Bdellovibrio bacteriovorus: one gene and its partner. The protein of the gene in region 1 interacts with the protein of each later gene in a pairwise test. Links are inferred from orthologs where the notes say so. Each region holds a gene or a part of one and is shown on either strand. Other genes may lie near its edges. The genes, in order: rlmN and ftsZ.

Region 1 (9,097 bases):
TACTGACGGAACGGGCAGTGGTGCGCGTTTTTCTCAACCCCATTCCCTGGCTTCAGACTCTGCAGGCAATATTTATACTGCGGAATGGGGTGAACCGATAATTCGCAAGATCACTCCAGGTGCGGTTGTCACTACCATCGCTGGGTTGCGAAGCACAGCTCCTGGGTATACGGGAGCTCCGTCAAATGGAAGCAAGGATTCAGAAGTTGGCTCGGCTTTCGGTCTTGTTGTGTCAGGGCGAAAAATCTTTTTCGTGGGCGAAAATACTGTCAAGTGGGTGCCACGCCCCTAGGGCGTTTACTTGTACTTTCCAAAAATTCTGTCTAGTGTGCCATTCGACTTTACTTCAGCAATGGCACGATTCAAGTCAGAAATCTTCAGTGGCGAGTCGCGGCGCAGCCAACAGCGGACCGGGATTTCCTCGATGACAAGTCCATGTCTTTGGATCTTTGAACTTTTGTGGCGCTTAAGATAATAAGCCAAATGTATTTCTTCAACCACCGCATAGCTAAAGCGTGAAGCATCCAGCTTTTGCAGGTTGGCATCTTCGTTCGGGGAGTCATCCCGAATAAGTGTTCCTGCATTAAAGCTTTCCTGAAGCGCCGGGTAGCGATACTTTAACACCGTTCCGACTCGTTGTTTTTTCAGTTGATCCAGAGACTTTACCGCTGCGGTATTTGAAACAATCAGGTTTTTTGAAATAAAAAGAGGTTCCGACCAAAACACGTCCGCCTCGCTAACCTGGGCCCATTCACGGGAAGTATAGCAGTTCAGATCAATTCTGTTTTTTTGGGAATACTCGCGAATTCGGAATTTTGGCAGGACAAGAATGTCAATTTGCCGTCCCAGCTCTGCAGCCAGTGCGCGCATATAGTCAGCGGTAATTCCCTTTGGAGATGCCGCCGAATCTGCAAAATACCATGGCGCCGACATATTTTCCCCAATCACGGTTTTTAACGGTGAAGAGGCCTGTGTCTGCAGGTGAAAAACGGAAACAAAAATGAAAGCGAAAATTTTTCGGAATGGCACTCCTTATCTTAGTCACTAAAATAAGGAACTTCAACTATTGCGCGAAATCCTTTCCGAGCTGAAATGGAAGAGATAAGGGTTCGAATCGCGCCGATGTTTTTGCCTTTGGATCCCAGTATTTGTCCAATGCACTCTTTTTTGCAGCCGACGTGATATACGGTGGTTCTTTCTCCAACCTCGATATCAATGGACAGGCTTGAACTGTCTGTGACCAGTTCAGTCAGTAGCCCCAGTATCAGTTTGCGTCCGTTTTCCCGTTCTGCTGCAAGATCAGTCGAAGACGGGGACACATCCACTTTGGGTGCTGAGGAAGATGAAGAGGCGGATCTGGTAATAATTTTCGGCAAACTCATAGAACTCCCGCAATAACAGTTGCTCTTTAAAGAGTATGCGGGTTTGCAGAAACAATCATGACTGAAGCAGCAAAAACGAGACCTTGTCGACGGTAAACTGAGGCTTTGGGTTAAGCCCCGAACGTTCGTTCAGGGATTCTTTTCGATTGCTGAAAGCGCCGTCCAGATCAGCAGTCCGCCTCCAGAGAAGCTGACCAGGTCCCTTGCTGAGTGCGGCAGCAAACGCACTTCCGGCTTTTGGTTGCGGGGATTGGTGCGAATTTCAAGACGGGCGCGGGAATAATGGCCCGGATTTTCGGGATCGATAAATAATATTTCCTGAGTTGCCGAGTCTGCAGCGACCTTCAGGACGAAGTGAAAACCGCGGATCTCGTTTTCATCCAGAATGGGAATTCCCATATCACGACCACCCTCTCGATCACCGCCAATGCGCGGGCTGCGGCCGCGTCCCATCGGCGGCTGCACCGGTCGAGGACGGGAGTCATAGCGCAGCAGCAGAATCTGTGGTTCAGAAGACAGCAGATCAGAAACGGTCAGTTCAGTTCCGCTAAAGTGACGGCCTTTTCCACCGTAGTGGTTGTTTCGCCCCATCAGTTGATCCAGATTCTTCAAGTACTGCACCAGCTGTGGTTCGATCAGTCCCTGATTCACATCGGTGCCCTGGGCAAGACTCACACTTGCGGCCTGGGCCAAAAGGTCAATCTGCTGGGACTTTGAAAGTGACTTTTTTTCAAGCTGCAACCAGTTGATCGCACTTGCGGGACCACATAATGAACTGGGGCGGGAATGAGGAATCACTCCTCGCAGATAGAGTTCATCATCATTCTGGTTCAGCATCAGCGCAGACAACTGGCTTTCGTGGGGAAGTTCAAGTGCGGCGAAGGCCAGATTGAAACCAAACAGGAAAATTGCCAACAGTGTTAAGCGCATTTGGACCTCTTAAACAGCCACGCATAGCTGTTGACCATTATGAAGGATCCCACCAGAAAGACTGAGCCTGCCAGTATCGCATTTTGAATACCGAAAAAATCTGTCAATTTGCCAACTCCGACATGCATCAGGATCAGCATCAGGGAATCCGTGGTCATCATGTAAGTCACAGCTGTGTCGAGATCTTCCGGAAACTCGGATGAAATCCACGAAATCGCCAAGGGGTAAAAAGGCGCGATGGCGAGGCCCGTTCCCGCAAGGAACAGAGGATGAATATAGAGGCCTGCCAGCAGCACCATCAAACAGATCACGGCAGAGGCCGACAGCAGAAAACGCGCCGTTTGACGGAAGCGAATCACAGCAAAAGCAAAACGTCCCAGCACCATGCAGACAAAGAAGTAAGTCACATAGATGCTGGAAGCCTCCATGGAATAGTTCCAGGTTCGTTGCATATACAGAGCCAGGCGCGAGGACACCATGATCTCCGCAGCAACTGCGAAGCTTAGCATGATGGCCAGGAACAACTGGGGCTTCAGGTTTTTCTTTTTGTTCGCGCGGTGCTGGTCGTCTGTCACTGAAGAGCGTGTGTGCAGGGACTTGTGACTTGAATGAAACATGTAAAGGTAAAGTGCTATCGGACCCACTGTGGCGGCGGCAAAGGTCCATCTCCAGCTTCCGGTCAGGTACTCAATGGCGGCGGCCATTAACGGAGCCATCAAGCTGGCAAGGCCATACATGGTGTGAAGGCCCGCCAGCATCTGCTGCTTGCGCTCCGGACTGGAACCCATCGGAACCAGAACGTTGGGAACAAGGCCTAAAATCCCCATGCTGAAGCCAAATCCGAAACTGAAGATCAAAAACACCGGGAAGATCGGGGATGCCGCAAGCCCCAGCAGGGAAATGATCAACCCCAGAGTGCCGGCCTTCAAAACGGTCAAACGGTCATAGCGACGCAGAAGATAGCGGCAGGCATAACTGGAAATCAAACCCGAAATGTTTGAGAAGGCAAACATCAGGGATCCCATGCCGTCGCTGACCCCGAATTGCTTCAGAATCTCTGGAAAAAGGGGGCCTCGGATGTTGTCGGTAAGGCCGAAAACAAACAAGCTGGCATAGGACAGGAAAATAAAGGGCCAAATCATGTTCGCCAATATAGAGATGCGCCGGGGAAAAACAAGGGGCCCCCGGGGGGCACTGGATTCTTTGCAGTATTGGTCAGGGCTTAGGCAGATGGTGTAAGAATTCCTGAAAAAGACTCTGAAGGCGCTCTATTGGGCCCCCAATTATATGAAATCCCTAGGAAAAGGGGGGTGCTTGTGCTACAAACGCCGCACACATAATCCTTTAACCAACGGGATCAGCCTTAGTGAAGGTAAGGTCCCAGCTGTAACAAGCACGGCTGTAAAAAGCCAAGGAGCCCGAAGATGGAAGCAAACGCCGGCAGCACTCTTGCGCCCGTTAATTATTCTGACGACAACGTCGCCAAACCCCTTGAAAATCAACCTGTCAATTTCTACTCCCTGACACTGGAAGATCTGAAAGCCTATATCAAAAGCAAAGGCAAAGAGCAGTTCCGTGCCCAGCAGATTTTCAAATGGGTTTATGAGCAGCGTGTGACTGATCCGGAGCAGATGACGAATCTGTCCAAAGAGTTCCGTCAGGATCTTCCTTCCATGCTGTCTTTTGACCTGCCTCCGGTTCTTCAGCACTTGAAATCTGTTGATGGCACCCAGAAATTCCTGTTCGACATGAAAGACGGCATGTCCGTTGAAGCGGTTGTGATTCCATCTGAAGACCGCCTGACTTTGTGTATTTCCTCTGAAGTGGGCTGTAATATGGCCTGCAAGTTCTGCTTCACCGGCAAACAGAAATTGAAACGCCGTTTGCGCACTGAAGACATCGTGGGTCAGTTCATGCAGGTTCACGACCGTTTGGCGGAAGGCCAGCGCATCACCAATATCGTATTCATGGGTATGGGCGAGCCGCTGGACAATCCGGAAGCAGTCTTCAAAACGATCGACGTGATCCATTCCCCATGGGGTATCAACCTGTCCCGCAAAAAGATCACGGTCTCCACTTCCGGTATCGTGCCGGAAATGTGGCGTGTGGCTGACGCGAAAGTGCGTCTGGCAGTCAGCTTGAATGGTCCTAACGATGAAATCCGTTCTCAGGTGATGCCGATCAATAAACGCTGGGATACCAAGGCGTTGCTGGAAGCTTGTAAAGAGCACTACCGTGTTTCCAAAGACAAGATCACTTTCGAGTACGTGTTGCTGAAAGGTATCACCGATCAGTTGGAGCACGCTCGTCAGTTGGTGAAACTGGTGAAAGATGTGCCATGCAAAATCAATATCATCCCGTTCAACGAACACCCGGGTTCTGGTTACGAGCGTCCTGATGACGACACAATCCAGGCGTTCCATACGGAATTGATGAACCTGGGTGCGCACGTTCTTCTTCGTCGCTCTATGGGTCGTGACATCTTCGCGGCTTGCGGTCAGTTGACCACGGTGAAAGAGCGTCCTCAGACGATGGATATTTCCAACTCTCGTCTGGCGGGTCTTCCTAAATACAAACGTGAACTTTTGGCTGCGCAAGAAGCAGAACAAAACAATCAACACTAGAGGTAACATTATGTCTGAAATTCTTGTTGTCGGCAGTCTGGCTTACGATTCCATTGAAACTCCATCCGGTAAAGTGGACCGCGCTTTGGGTGGTTCCGCGAACTACTTCTCTTTGGCAGCATCTTTGTTCTCCAAAGTGCGTGTTGTCGGTGTTGTTGGTGAAGACTATGACCAGAAGGACTATGATCTTCTGAACAACCGTGGTGTGGACTTGGCGGGTCTTTCCAAGGTTCCGGGGAAAACCTTCCACTGGGCGGGTTCCTATGAAGGTGACCTGAACGAGGCTAAAACTTTGAAAACGGATCTGAACGTGTTTGCGGACTTCAATCCGCAATTGCCAGAGCATTTCAAAGACTCCTCTTTCGTGTTCCTGGCAAACATTGCCCCTGAGCTGCAACTGCAGGTTTTGGAGCAGGTGAAATCCCCTAAGTTTGTTGGTATGGACACCATGAACTTCTGGATCTCCATCAAAAAAGACAAGCTGATCGATGTTCTTAAAAAGGTGGATCTGGTTTTGATCAATGAAGGTGAAGCGAAGATGCTGACGGGCGCTGCCAATGCGATCTCTGCAGCTCCGCTCATCACAGCTATGGGCCCCAAGGCGGTGGTTATCAAGCGCGGCGAGTACGGCTTTGCGATGTACACGAAGGATGAGGGCTACTTCATCCTTCCAGCCATGCCGATCCCGACAGTTGTGGACCCTACAGGCGCTGGTGACACCTTCGCCGGTGGTTTCTTCGGTTACCTGGCAGCTCAGAAGGAAGTTCCAACTATCGCGAATCTGAAGCAAGCCTGCATCATGGGTTCCATGATGGCTTCTCACACGATCCAGGATTTCTCTGTGAAAGCTCTGGCGAAAGTGACCTTGGGCGATCTTGAAAAACGCCTGACCGAATACAAAAAAGTCATCACTGTTTAAGATCCTGTCAAAGGCCTCCACTCCGGAGGCCTTTTTTCTTTGTTAAGATGTCTTGTGAATTGAAGATAAATTGAAACATGTTTGTTACTAAAAGTCCGGATTTCTGGCAAGAAGAAAACAATTCTTGTTTAGTCCTCTCGTGAGAGTCTACGGAACTCCGATGTGTAGGGCATGAAAACAGCATTATATTTACTATTGGCATTCTTGTTTTTGGCAGTATCAGTGATTTCTTGCTCGGAAGAGCCGAAGGAGCTCATTCCGACGGACACCCCAAGTACAGAGAATCCTACACCAACAAATCCAACAATCCCAGTGCCAGAAGGAGTTCCGGCAGGGGCCTTTGTTTATCTTCAGGTGGGCACGCGGTGGGAGTCTGCCGCAGAGAACGCAGCTTTTAAAAACTGGAAGACCTGCGCTGTATCGCCGAGCTCTCCCAGCACGAACATTGAGTGCGAAGTAACTGTACCAGAGGCCCAATTGTATCGCAGTGCTGTCGAGTTCAAAGTGGGCTCGCTGAACCCTGCATATTGTCCTATTTTGAGCTTTAGGCCTTATTATTATAAACGTTCCGATTCCTATCCCGTCACAACGCCGACAGGTCCGGTAGATGAAAATGGAGTACCGACAGATGTGACCAGCGGTGGTTATATCCCGGCGACTGCTGAAGCAAACTCGAATGCGTTAAGCTGTGGGGCAAATACCAATGTGAAGGAGTGTTTCGGTGGCGCCGCTCCACATCTGATTGAAGAGTTTCCGAAGAGCACAGGGAAGTACTTCCTTACTAGTGTAGCCACAAGCAGCAGCTACATTTTGCCTTCTTCAAACTCAGTCCGCTATTATGGTTCGTTTCGTGTAAATTTTATGGTTACCAATAATCTTTCAGCAGCAGACAGACAGAATGCTGTCCTTGGTACAGTTAACGAAAGAGTCGCTGATTACTTCTATGACTACGAATTTGAATGTACGAGCTACTGGGGCGAGCGATTGTTTGGTATCACACTGACTATTTCCGACGAGAACTGGGATAGCAGTGGTGGTGCCGATGACTATCAGGACTGGAACTGATTTAAACGAAACAGCTTAAAAGCAAAGACACCTAGGCTTCCTGGGTCTCTTTGTTTTTTGTGGTTACCTTGTTTGGGATCTGTTCTGCGATGTATTCAGCAACTGCCGCAATGGTCAGGGAAGGATTCGGTCCGGTGGAGGTGGGCAGGATGCTGCCATCCACCACGTAAAGACCTTTATATCCAAACACTTCCCCGAGTGGATTGACGAAGCCGGTGTCCGCTGTTTCTCCCATCGGGCAGCCGCCCAGTGGATGAACGGCCACGACCTTGTTCAAGTGAGTCAGCGGATTGTCGACAAAAACACCGCCAATGCGCTCGGCGATTTTCTTCATTTGTGTGCGCAGACGATCAAAGTGCAGCTTGCTGCCATCTATCTTCCATTTGATGATGGCCTGGTCGTCGGAACGCAGACGGATTTCTCCGTCGGGTTTATCTCTTCCCATGCCCAAAAGCACAAAGCAGCGTTTGGTGAAATCCGCGCGATCAATGGCCTGCGCGAACTCATCTCCGACGTTGATCTGATCACGGCTTTCGATATTCAGAATTTTGAAGATGTACTTCTTGATACTGTGAGCGAACAAGGTCCCCAGTCCACGAATGCCAGGCAGTTGAGGGATTTTCCCGGAAAGATACCAGGCGAACCCCACCGGAAATCCGGCCTCCTGCAGATACATTCCATGGTGATAACCATCCTCATAGTCTTTGAAATTGTATTCGATGGCACCCGTGATGACCGGGCCGTTGGTGGCATCAATATTTTCGCGGGATCCAAAAATCAAACCCAGCAAATCTCCGTTACCGCTCCATTTTTTGCCCAGCCAGATGTTCAACTTCGGCAGGTGACCCTGCTTCTTCATTTTCAACAGCAGGGATGTTGATCCAATGGAACCGGCTGACAAAATCACATTCTTCGCAGTGAAGGTTGTTTCCTGCTGTGGGAATTCCGGAATGACATAAGTCACCTTGTAGTAATCACCGCAGTGTTCGATGCGCACGACATCCGCGTGGGTGCGAATGTCAGCGGGTTCCCCGGCCGTTTTCAGATTTCGGGCCCGGAAGATATAGTTCAGATCCAAAGAGTTCTTGGCATTGATATTACAGCCGATATCGCAGTCGCCACACTTGTTGCATTTGGACTGCAAAGCCCCGTGCATGTTGTGGGTTTGATGTCCGGGAAAGCTTCCCTCAAATCGCACCCCCAGGGGCGGCAAAGTGAAACTGGGTTTCCCGACGGAGTCCGGCGGAGGCGGCATTTCTTCCGCCAGTCTTTTCAAAAGTGCGGTCTTGGGTGTGGCCTTGTAATAGTTCTGCGTTTCATAAGGGTAGGGCTTCGCCTCCATCATGTGCAGAACGCGGTCGTAAAAAGGATCCAGAGTATTACGATTGTAAATCTTCGGCCAGCCTTGAAAGAATCTTTCAGGCATGCGGTAAAGCACGTTCGCGTAAATCAGACTGCCACCCCCCAGTCCGCTGGCTGTCAGTGACAGCACGTCGCTTTCGGGAGTGTCCCGCAATTCCATCAGCCCGTACTTTTGATCTTCGGGATCCCAGAACATGCGCTGTTGAACATCGTGGGGGCGCCGAGGGAACTGGCCAATCTTCCACTGACGGCCTCGCTCCATCAGGCAGACCTTGTAGCCTTTTTCGACCAGGCGGCAGGTCATGACGGAACCACCAAAACCAGAGCCGATCACAATATAATCATAATCCAATTTCATAGAACCTCAGGCAATGCGCAGTTTCGGCTTTTCGGCGGCCGGAGTTTGTTGCAAAGAATGCTGTTTCAGGAATTCCACCAGTTGCGGGAAAACCTCGGTGTGACAGTACTGTCCCATGAAAACATCCTGATGCCCGTACTGGGAAAACTCTTTGTATTGAACCCGGTCGGCGTTTTTTGTGGTCTTTAATTCTTCATAGGTCTTTTTATTTGATCCGGGGAAGATGTGATTGTCGCCCCCGGAAATCAGCAGCGTGGGCGGCATTTCCTGAAGCTTCATTTTTTCCAGGTAGTTGATCTGACCATCAAACGACAGCGAATGACGAGCCAGCAGCATTTTGCGGATGTGCTTATGATAGTGGAAACTTGTTCCGCCGAGCAGGTCCATCAGACGACGATGAGTCACCGGATGAATGTTGCGATGGTTGTAAACTGCCGGAAAACCCCAGCCCCACATG
Region 2 (9,120 bases), 2.4 Mb from region 1 along the record:
GAGTAGGTGGTGTTGCTGGCGGCCTCGGCGACACGGTCTGTGGAAGAGGTCACTGCGAACACACCGTGAAGCTTGTTGTCGCTCCAGTTTTCCATGGGGTAACCCAGAATGTCTTTGCCGTTGCCCCAGGGACTGTTGGCAGGATTTCCGTGGCACAGCAGGCAGCCTTGCGATTCTGACAGACGCACGGGACGATAGACCACGACCTCGTGATCGCCCCGGGTGATGATCTCTTTCAGTTCAGGTTCTGCTTCAAAGCGCTTCAGGATTTCCAGTTCAGAGGTTGTGGCTTTGTTGGATTCGCGGCGCGGGGCTGCGGTGAAGACCCGGAATTTGTAGCCGTCTTTTTCTGCATTCTCAAAACCCACGGCCATTGATGCGACGATGGGAACTTTGCGCAGCAGTTGTTTGCGCACTTCTTCAGGCAGGTTGCCATCCGGATATTTTCCGACGGCCTGGGCAAAGTCCTCTTTCAGATTTCCGGAGGTTGCCACATATCCACGCATGGATTCAAGGCGGGAAAGAATCGCCTGGGATTTGTCGACCAGTTGGTCGCGTCCCTGTTCGTGGATTTTGGAAGAAGAGATTCCCACCGCTGCCAGAGTGCAGACCACACACGATAAAGCGACGTTTAAAATGACCTTGGTGCCAAACTTCATAGAATCTCCTTCGCTGCTATCTATCGGTAATGAGGTCGAAAACAATATGGACTAAAGCTCGTTTTGTTGCGGTTTGAAAACCTAAGTGCACAAAGGTCCAGTGAAAGACCTTGGTCTTGTTTTGCGGACAGCGTTTCATTGTTGGCGATCTTGTTGCTAATCTAAAATTCACGACAGCAGAGGATTTCCGACTGTGAAGAAGCTCGTTTTGAAACTTATTTTTGGATTCATTGTTCTGCCTGCAGCACTTGCGGGAACGCTTTTTTATCTGAATGAAAACGGCTTTTTCAACATTCGTACAGTCGAGGTGGTGCTTGAAAATCCACCCGCGGGGCAGGAGCAGTTTTTGCGCCCGCACGTTGATCGACTGGAAGCAAGTCTGGCCCGTTACAAGGGCGTTTCTCTTTGGAATATCAAACTTAAAAAAGTGTCTCGTGAAGTGGATGCCCTGAACTGGGTGGAAGGTTTGAACATCAAAAGAAGCTGGCCGACGACGTTGTCTGTGCGCGTGCGCCCGCATGAAGTGAAACTTCTGTTCATGGCCAAGGGTGGAAAACTTGTTCCGATCATTAAAGACGGGACTTTCCTGGATCCGGTTGAAAGCAAGCAGGCTCCCGATGTTGTGTTGCTTGACGGAGAAGGTTTTGTGAAAAAAACAGAACTTCGCAAGAAGGCTGTTGATGTGGTTGAGCAAATTCCTGCTGAAGGATCGTTCAGCAGAAAAACAATTTCTGAAATTCGTTACGACAATAAAGAAGGCTTCTGGATGACCATGATCAAAACGGGAATCCAGGTGAAGATGGGTGAAGACCAAGTGTCTTTGAAGTCTGCACGAGTCAGCCAAGTCGTCGATTATCTCGAATCCCGCCAGTTTGACGCGCGCGTCATAGACGCGAATCTGTCAAAGAAAGTCCTTGTCAGGTTGCGTAAGGATCCCTAAGCTTAAGTCTGGAAGACCGATCAAAGTCGGGTAGATGCCCCCTTTCGAAGCCCCTTAAAATGATTTTAACGGGTGGTCTTTCCTGAAGCTTTATAGTTTAGGCATCCGTGAGGACTTAAGGATGAGTACATCAAAACCCAAAGCTCCGGTATTGGCTGGCTTGGACATTGGTTCTACCAAGGTCTCTTTTGTCATCGGCACAGTTAATCCCGAAGGAAAAATCGAAGTCGCAGGCGTGGGCACCGCTCCCAATACAGGGATCCGTCAGGGTGTCGTAGTCAATATCGAAGCCACGACTGATTCCATCAGAAAAGCCAAAGAAGAAGCAGAATTGATGTCCGGTTACACCGTCTCCGAAGTGTGGGTGGGTGTTGCTGGTTCGCACATTTCTTCCTTTGATTCCAAGGGCATGGTTGCGATCAAGAATCGCGAAGTCACCGCCTCTGAAATTGACCGCGTGATCGAAGCTGCAAAAGCAGTGGCGGTTCCGACGGATCGTTCTGTTCTTCATGTTCTTCCAAGAGAATTCAAAGTCGACGGCCAGGATGGGATCACGGATCCTATCGGCATGTCCGGCATCCGCTTGGAAGCCAATGTGCACATCGTGACCGGCGGTCAGAGTGCCATCAATAATACAGTAAAATGTGTTGAAAAAGCCGGTTTGAAAATCGCAGGCCTGGTTCTTTCCCAGTTGGCATCCGCCACCGCGGTGATGTCCAACGATGAAAAGAATCTGGGTGTGTGCGTGGTTGATATGGGTGGCGGCGCTTGTAACGCCCTTTACTTTGTCAACGGCAGTGTGGCTCACTCCTCTGTAATTCCAGTGGGTGGCCAGCACTTCACTCACGACGTGGCGGTGGGGTTGAGAACTCCGCAGTTCGCGGCGGAAGAGCTGAAAAAGAAGCATGGCTGTGCCATGGCTTCCATGGTGAATGAAAATGAAACTGTTGAGGTCGAAGGTGTCGGCGGCAGAAAATCCCGCGTGATTCCTCGCAAGGACCTTGCGGATGTGATCGAAGCTCGTGCAGAGGAAACTCTGAACCTGATTGCCAATGACATTCGTATGAGCGGCCTGATGCCAATGCTTGGTGGCGGGATCGTTCTTACAGGGGGCGCAAGCAACCTGGATGGTCTGATCGAAATGGGTGAATTTATCTTTGATATTCCGGTTCGCAGAGGGGCTCCTCGTGAAATCGGTGGTCTGACGGATGTGGTGAAGTCTGGAGAATTCTCCGCCGCTGTCGGACTGTTGCAGTATGCACTGGGGCAGAGAAAAGACCTGCTTCAGGCGCATCAACAGCAGCAGGAAGTGAACATTGGTGAATCGCTGGACGGGATCACCAAGAAGATCAAAGAATTTTTTGGACAGATTTTTTAAAATTTTTAGCCTGAGTTCGCCCAAGCCTCGGCGACGGCGGATGATTCTGTGGGGAGGATCAAATGTTTGAGTTGGAAGAAAATATCAATATCGGTGCAAATATTAAAGTAGTGGGCGTCGGCGGTGGCGGTAGCAACGCGGTTGCCACCATGATCGAATCCGGCATGAACGGTGTTGAGTTCATCGTTGCCAATACAGACATCCAGGCCCTGAACGCCAGCAAGTCTCCGAATAAGATCCAGTTGGGTCTGGACCTTACAAAAGGTCTTGGCGCGGGTGCAAATCCGGATGTGGGTCGCAGAGCTGCGATCGAATCCTACAATGAAATCGTTGAAAAATTGGAAGGCGCGGACATGGTGTTCGTCACTGCGGGTATGGGTGGCGGAACTGGTACGGGTGGCGCTCCGATCGTCGCGAAGATTGCGCGTGAACTTGGCGCTTTGACTATCGGTGTGGTTACCAAGCCTTTCCTGTTCGAGGGTAAAAAACGCGGCAAGCACGCTGAAGGCGGCCTGGCTGATCTGAAAGAAAACGTGGACACCCTGATCGTGATCCCGAATCAGAAACTTCTTTCCATTGCTGCGGAAAGAACTCCGCTTCTGGAAACCTTCAAAAAAGCGGACGAGGTTCTTCTTCAGGCTGTTAAAGGTATCTCTGATCTGATCAACATCCGCGGTCTTATCAATCTGGACTTCGCCGATATCCGCACTGTTATGTCCTCCAAAGGCATCGCAATCATGGGTACTGGCGCAGCCAAAGGTGACAACCGTGCGGTTGAAGCGGCGACTGCTGCGATCTCTTCTCCACTTCTTGAAAACGTCAAGATCGATGGCGCGACTGGCATCATCATCAACGTAACGGGTGGTTCTGACCTGTCTCTGTACGAAGTGAACGAAGCTTCCACTCTGATCACTGAAGCGGCTCATGAAGATGCAGAAATCATCTTCGGTGCGGTTATCGATGAAAGCATGGGTGATGAAGTTCGCGTGACTGTGATCGCGACTGGTTTCGATTCTCACGATGTGAAACTTGTGAACGACATGGCTCAGGTAAATCAAATGCAGAACTTCCTGAACCAGAACGCAGCTCACTTCGGTGGCATGAACATGCAGATGCCGCAAATGCCGCAGCAGATGGCTCAAATGCCACAGATGCCGCAGATGCCACAAATGCCTCAGTTCCCGCAAATGCCGGTGATGCCGACAATGCCACAAATGCCTGTTATGCCTCAGATGCCAGCGGTTGAACTTCCGCCGATCACTGCGGTTCAGTCTCAGGTTCAGTCTTTTACGCATCAACCACAGCAGACAGAGGCAGCTCCTCAGGTTACTGAGACTGTGGTTGTTCCCCCTGTAGCTGCCGTGACTCCGCAGGTGGCGCAGCAGGCAGCACAAAACATGATGCCACAAATGCCGGTTCAGGCTCAGCAAGCTCCTGTTCAACAGGAAGTTGCCACTCCGATCCAGCCACAAGTGGAATCATCTTTGTCTCCGCGTGATATGCTGCTGGCTAAAGCCCGCGCTTTCAAAGAAAGCCAGGACTTGAAATCCAAGCACGCGAATCCGGAACAACTGTCCATGAACGTGGATCACGAACAGCAGTCTTTGGAAGAAGCGCGCCGCATGGCTCGCGAAGTCCTGAGCTCTCCGTTCTCCAGCCAGAATCTTGAAGTTCCTGCATTCATCCGCAAGAAACAGGGATTCGATCTGAATAAAGAATAGTGGAAGCCTGGTTCATATCCGACATTCACTTGAAAACCGCTGAAGAGCGCAATGGGAAAATCCTGTTGCGCTTTTTGCGTTCTTTGCTGGCGGGAAATCCGCAGCAGGTTCACCTTTTCATGCTCGGGGACATCTTCGATCTGTGGGTCGGTGGACACACTTATTTTGCCAAAAAGTTCGAACCTCTGATGCAGGCTCTGGGTGATCTTCGCAAAGCGGGGGCCCGTATCACTTTCATCGAGGGCAATCACGACGTGCACGTGGAAGGGTACTTCCAGAAGCGTCTGGGAATCGAAGTTTTTGTCGAGGCTCAGTATTATCTGATCGACGGGGTCCGTGTGCGCTGCGAGCACGGGGACCTGATCAATTTGAATGACGAAAAATATCTCAAATACCGCAGCATCATTCGCAATCCTTACATCAAACCTTTGGGAAGTATTCTGCCGGGCAAGTTCTGGGATCACATTGGAAACAAGGCCAGCAAAAAAAGCCGCGAACGCAGCGGACACTATCGTGTATCCAATGAAGGTGAACTGATTGCGATGATTCGCAAACACACGTCGGTAGCCTATGCGGAAAAGCCGTTTGATCTGATTGTGTCCGGTCACATGCACGTCTTTGATGATCACACGGAAGCCATCAACGGCCACTCGGTGCGCTCGGTGAATCTGGGGTCGTGGTTTGAAGAACGTGTGAAAGTTTTTTGCCTGCGTAATGGTGTGGGCGAATGGGTCTATCTTCCCTCTGAAGACTAAGTTCTGACCGAATTTTCTGGATCACTTAAAAACCTGAACTTTTGCGACGACAGTCTTCAGGGCGTATCCTTTTTGTATTCAAGGAGGATTTATGAGATCAATGGTCAGTGCTTTGGTGTTTCTGCTGGCAATGACAGCTCAGGCTGCTGTGGAAATGACAGTGCAAAAAGAGGCCTTCGTCATTCATTCGACGTCCATCAGTTGCATGGCTTATCAGGACGGATCCAATCGTCGTGATATTGCTTCGCCATACATTGATATTCCTCAGATTCGTATTGCCAACCGCAGTGGTGAATTTTTTGCTCCGGCCATGATTCAGGTGACATTCAAATCTTCGATTCGGTCTTACACCTGCACCTATTCTGATTATCAGTTGGATGCCATCGGCATTCCGGTCCGTATGACCAATAACGAAATTCTGGATCTGACTTGTCCGATCAAGTGTGGTGGATTGCCAATCGGCAGCCCCGAAAAAGTCACCGCCACGGTCGAACTGATCGGGTACACCGAATCTGGCAACGGCCATATGACACCCGTTAAAATTCAAAAGAAAATGGACATCATCAATCCATAACTAAAAGGTACCTGCTTACTTTTTCCGAAGCGCTGCGATAGAATCTGGGTATGGATTTCAAACCGACTCAACGATTTAGTGACCGGGTTGATAACTACGTCAAGTTTCGACCCTCGTATCCTTCTGAACTTCTTAAGTTTTTCACCGACCAATTGGGGCTGACCGCAGCAAGTGTGGTTGTCGATGTGGGTTCGGGAACAGGGATTTCCACCGAAATCTTTCTAAAGAACGGCAACATCGTGTATGGGGTTGAGCCCAATGCCAAAATGCGGGCTGCTGCTGAAAAGAACCTGGTGGGTTATCCTGATTTTCACAGTGTGAATGGTTCATCTGAAAACACCGGGCTGCCTGCCAACAGCGTGGATTTCGTAATTGCCGCTCAGGCCTTTCACTGGTTTGAACCGGTGGCGACTCAGAAAGAATTCAAACGCATTTTGAAATCGCCGGGAACGGCGGCGTTGATCTGGAATGACCGCCGGATGACGGGCACGGGATTTAATGTGGACTATGAAGCGCTGATTGCGAAGTACGGTTCCGACTACAAGCAGGTTCGACATAACAATATCGATCATTCCCAGATTGAAAGTTTTCTGGGGGCCTACAACGAACATGTGATTTTCAATTATCAGGATCTGGATTTTGATGGCTTGTTAGGGCGTCTGTTGTCTTCGTCATACATGCCTCAGGCGGACAGTGAAGTGTATCCGGCCATGAAAGTCGAGCTGCAAGCGCTGTTCGACAAGTATCAGAAAAATGGAATGGTGCGGATTGAATACGACACGCGTATTTTCCACGCACGAATGAAATAAAAAAAAGCCGGGTTTCCCCGGCTTTTTTTTATTTGAAGTACTTTTTGAAACCTTGCCAGCAGTTTTGATAATCGCTTTGCAGGAAATCTTTCCCCATCGCGAAGTCCGTCACCATATACGGGGAGCGGGATTCAAACATGAAGGCCATGGTGGCTTCGATCTTGTGCGGTTTTAAATCCGCGTTGCTGGCTTTTTCAAATGCATCCACGTCCGGTCCATGCGCGGAATAGAAATTGTGCAGACTGCCGCCGCCAGGAACAAAGCCCCCCGCGGTTTTTGCGTCGTATTCGCCATAGATCAAACCCATGTATTCGCTCATGCAATTGCGGTGGAAGTACGGTGGGCGGAAGGTGTGTTCACCCACCATCCAGCGTGGCGGGAAGATCGCAAAGTCCACGTTCGCCGTGCCAGGCACTTCACTTGGTGAGGTCAGTACGGTGAAGATGGATGGATCTGGATGATCATAGCTGACGGTGTTGATGGTGTTGAATTTGCGCAGGTCATATTTGAACGGAACAAAGTTTCCGTGCCATGCCACCACATCCAGTGGCGAGTGGCCGATTTCAGCGCTCCACAGTTCACCGGCAAATTTACCCACCAGTTCAAACTTTCCTTCTTTGTCTTCAAACGCCGCCACCGGAGTCAGGAAGTGACGACGGTGAGCCAAACCGTTGGCGCCAATCGGGCCCAGGTCCGGCAGTCTGAAAGCCGCACCAAAGTTTTCACCGATATACCCAGTGCAAGTGGTGCCGTCTTTCAGTGGATTCACCTGGAACTTCATCCCGCGGGGAACCAGAGCGATTTCGCCGGGTTCCACTTCCATAAAGCCCATTTCGGTTTTTACATGCAAAGAGCCTTTTTGCGGAACCAGCAGGAAATCCCCATCGGCGTTCATGAAGTAGCGTGTGTCCATGGACTTGTTGAACGAATAAAGATGCGCATTCAAACCACGCTGTTCGTGCACAGAGCCTGTGCCACACACGGTGCGGATGCCTTCAACGAAATCCTGCTTCGCGGAAGTTTCAGCCAGCGGATTCCAGCGCATTTGGTTGGGATTGATGTGCTGAGGTTTGAAGAAGGTTTTGGAAGTCAGATCCTTCAGCGGGGCGAAAGGCTTGTGCATCACGGACGGGCGGATGCGATACAGCCAGGAAAACATATTGGAATGACGAGGGGCTGTGAAGGCCGTGCCGCTGAGCTGTTCAGGATAAAGACCCGCCGGGGCCTTTTGTGGAGAGTTCTGGTCCTGAGGCAAAGAGTTCGGGCGAGCTTCTGTGGAAAAATGATTTCCGAAACCTGATAAGTATTTTGTTTCCATATGGGACAGATAATCAGGTCCCAGGTAAAAAATCAACAGGGATGCCCCTCAACCGCGGGGGCTGATAAATGACCTCTTGACGGACTTTAATGAAACTAATATAGTTACAGTATGGCAGCTAATAGCAGATTCGCGGTTGCGACTCATATTATGACCCTGGTAGCTCACGATGCCCCTAAGGGGGAGCTTCTGAAGAGCGATATTGTGGCGGGAAGCGTCAACACCAATCCGGTGGTGGTGCGCCGTCTGATGGCCGAGCTTTCCAAAGCGGGTCTGCTGACGTGCCATCAGGGAAAAGGCGGCGGAGTCGAACTGGCCCGGCCGGCAGAGAAGATCACCCTGCGTGACATTTATCAGGCGGTGGGGGAATCCGACGTATTTGCTTTCAACCCGAACCGGCCCAATACAAGATGTCCTGTCAGCACCAGTATGGCGAAGCTGCTGACGCCGGTGTTTTCAGAAGTGAATGACTGTGTGGCAGATCAATTGAAGCAGACGAAGCTTTCGGATCTGGTTCACAAGGTCGACTAGGTCTTCTGTTTTTTTGCATTAAACTGTAACAAATATGGTTACTTAACAAAGGAGAAAACCATGAATGTAGCACTGATCGGAGCTTCCGGATTTATCGGAACCGACATTTTGGAAGAACTGCTAGGCCGCGGACACAAAGTCACCGCCATTGTCAGAAATCCGGAAAAAATCAAATCCCGCGAAAACCTGCTGGTGAAAAAAGCCGATGTCACTGACACGGAAAAACTGGCTGAAATCCTGAAGGGTCAGGACGCTGTTGTGAGTGCCTATAATCCAGGAACTGACATGAGTGTGACTGGCGCGAAATCCTATGCGGCGGCAACAAAAAAAGCCGGTATCAAACGTCTGCTGATCGTGGGCGGAGCGGGATCTTTGGAAATTTCTCCGGGGGTTCAGTTGGTGGACACACCTCAGTTCCCGGCGGAATGGAAAGAC

The links.
Region 2: the proteins of rlmN (region 1) and ftsZ interact in binary tests that used the Escherichia coli proteins (3 or more experiments, as listed by UniProt). The link is inferred for Bdellovibrio bacteriovorus from one-to-one orthologs.

Annotation. Positions count from the first base shown.
Region 1 is NZ_CP020946.1:3,074,849-3,083,945, reverse strand. What follows is about bases 2,986-5,836. They hold rlmN (23S rRNA (adenine(2503)-C(2))-methyltransferase RlmN), read left to right. Parts: upstream 2,986-3,736; coding sequence 3,737-4,936; downstream 4,937-5,836. Other genes in these bases: B9G79_RS14790 (PfkB family carbohydrate kinase), read left to right, coding at 4,947-5,836; B9G79_RS14800 (MFS transporter), read right to left, coding at 2,986-3,454. Outside these bases: B9G79_RS14820 (NHL domain-containing protein), read left to right, coding at 1-292; B9G79_RS14815 (substrate-binding periplasmic protein), read right to left, coding at 298-933; B9G79_RS14810 (KH domain-containing protein), read right to left, coding at 1,038-1,382; B9G79_RS14805 (hypothetical protein), read right to left, coding at 1,512-2,312; more of B9G79_RS14800, read right to left, coding at 2,303-2,985; more of B9G79_RS14790, read left to right, coding at 5,837-5,855; B9G79_RS14785 (hypothetical protein), read left to right, coding at 6,027-6,920; B9G79_RS14780 (GMC oxidoreductase), read right to left, coding at 6,952-8,640; B9G79_RS14775 (alpha/beta hydrolase), read right to left, coding at 8,647-9,097.
Region 2 is NZ_CP020946.1:682,229-691,348, forward strand. Bases 2,495-5,368 are described here. They hold ftsZ (cell division protein FtsZ), read left to right. Parts: upstream 2,495-3,039; coding sequence 3,040-4,698; downstream 4,699-5,368. Other genes in these bases: ftsA (cell division protein FtsA), read left to right, coding at 2,495-2,977; B9G79_RS03410 (UDP-2,3-diacylglucosamine diphosphatase), read left to right, coding at 4,698-5,368. In the rest of the region: B9G79_RS18620 (methyl-accepting chemotaxis protein), read right to left, coding at 1-95; B9G79_RS03395 (cell division protein FtsQ/DivIB), read left to right, coding at 853-1,599; more of ftsA, read left to right, coding at 1,721-2,494; more of B9G79_RS03410, read left to right, coding at 5,369-5,453; B9G79_RS03415 (hypothetical protein), read left to right, coding at 5,545-6,027; B9G79_RS03420 (class I SAM-dependent methyltransferase), read left to right, coding at 6,078-6,836; hmgA (homogentisate 1,2-dioxygenase), read right to left, coding at 6,865-8,154; B9G79_RS03430 (Rrf2 family transcriptional regulator), read left to right, coding at 8,266-8,685; B9G79_RS03435 (NAD(P)-dependent oxidoreductase), read left to right, coding at 8,746-9,120. UniProt on the Escherichia coli protein: Essential cell division protein that forms a contractile ring structure (Z ring) at the future cell division site. The regulation of the ring assembly controls the timing and the location of cell division.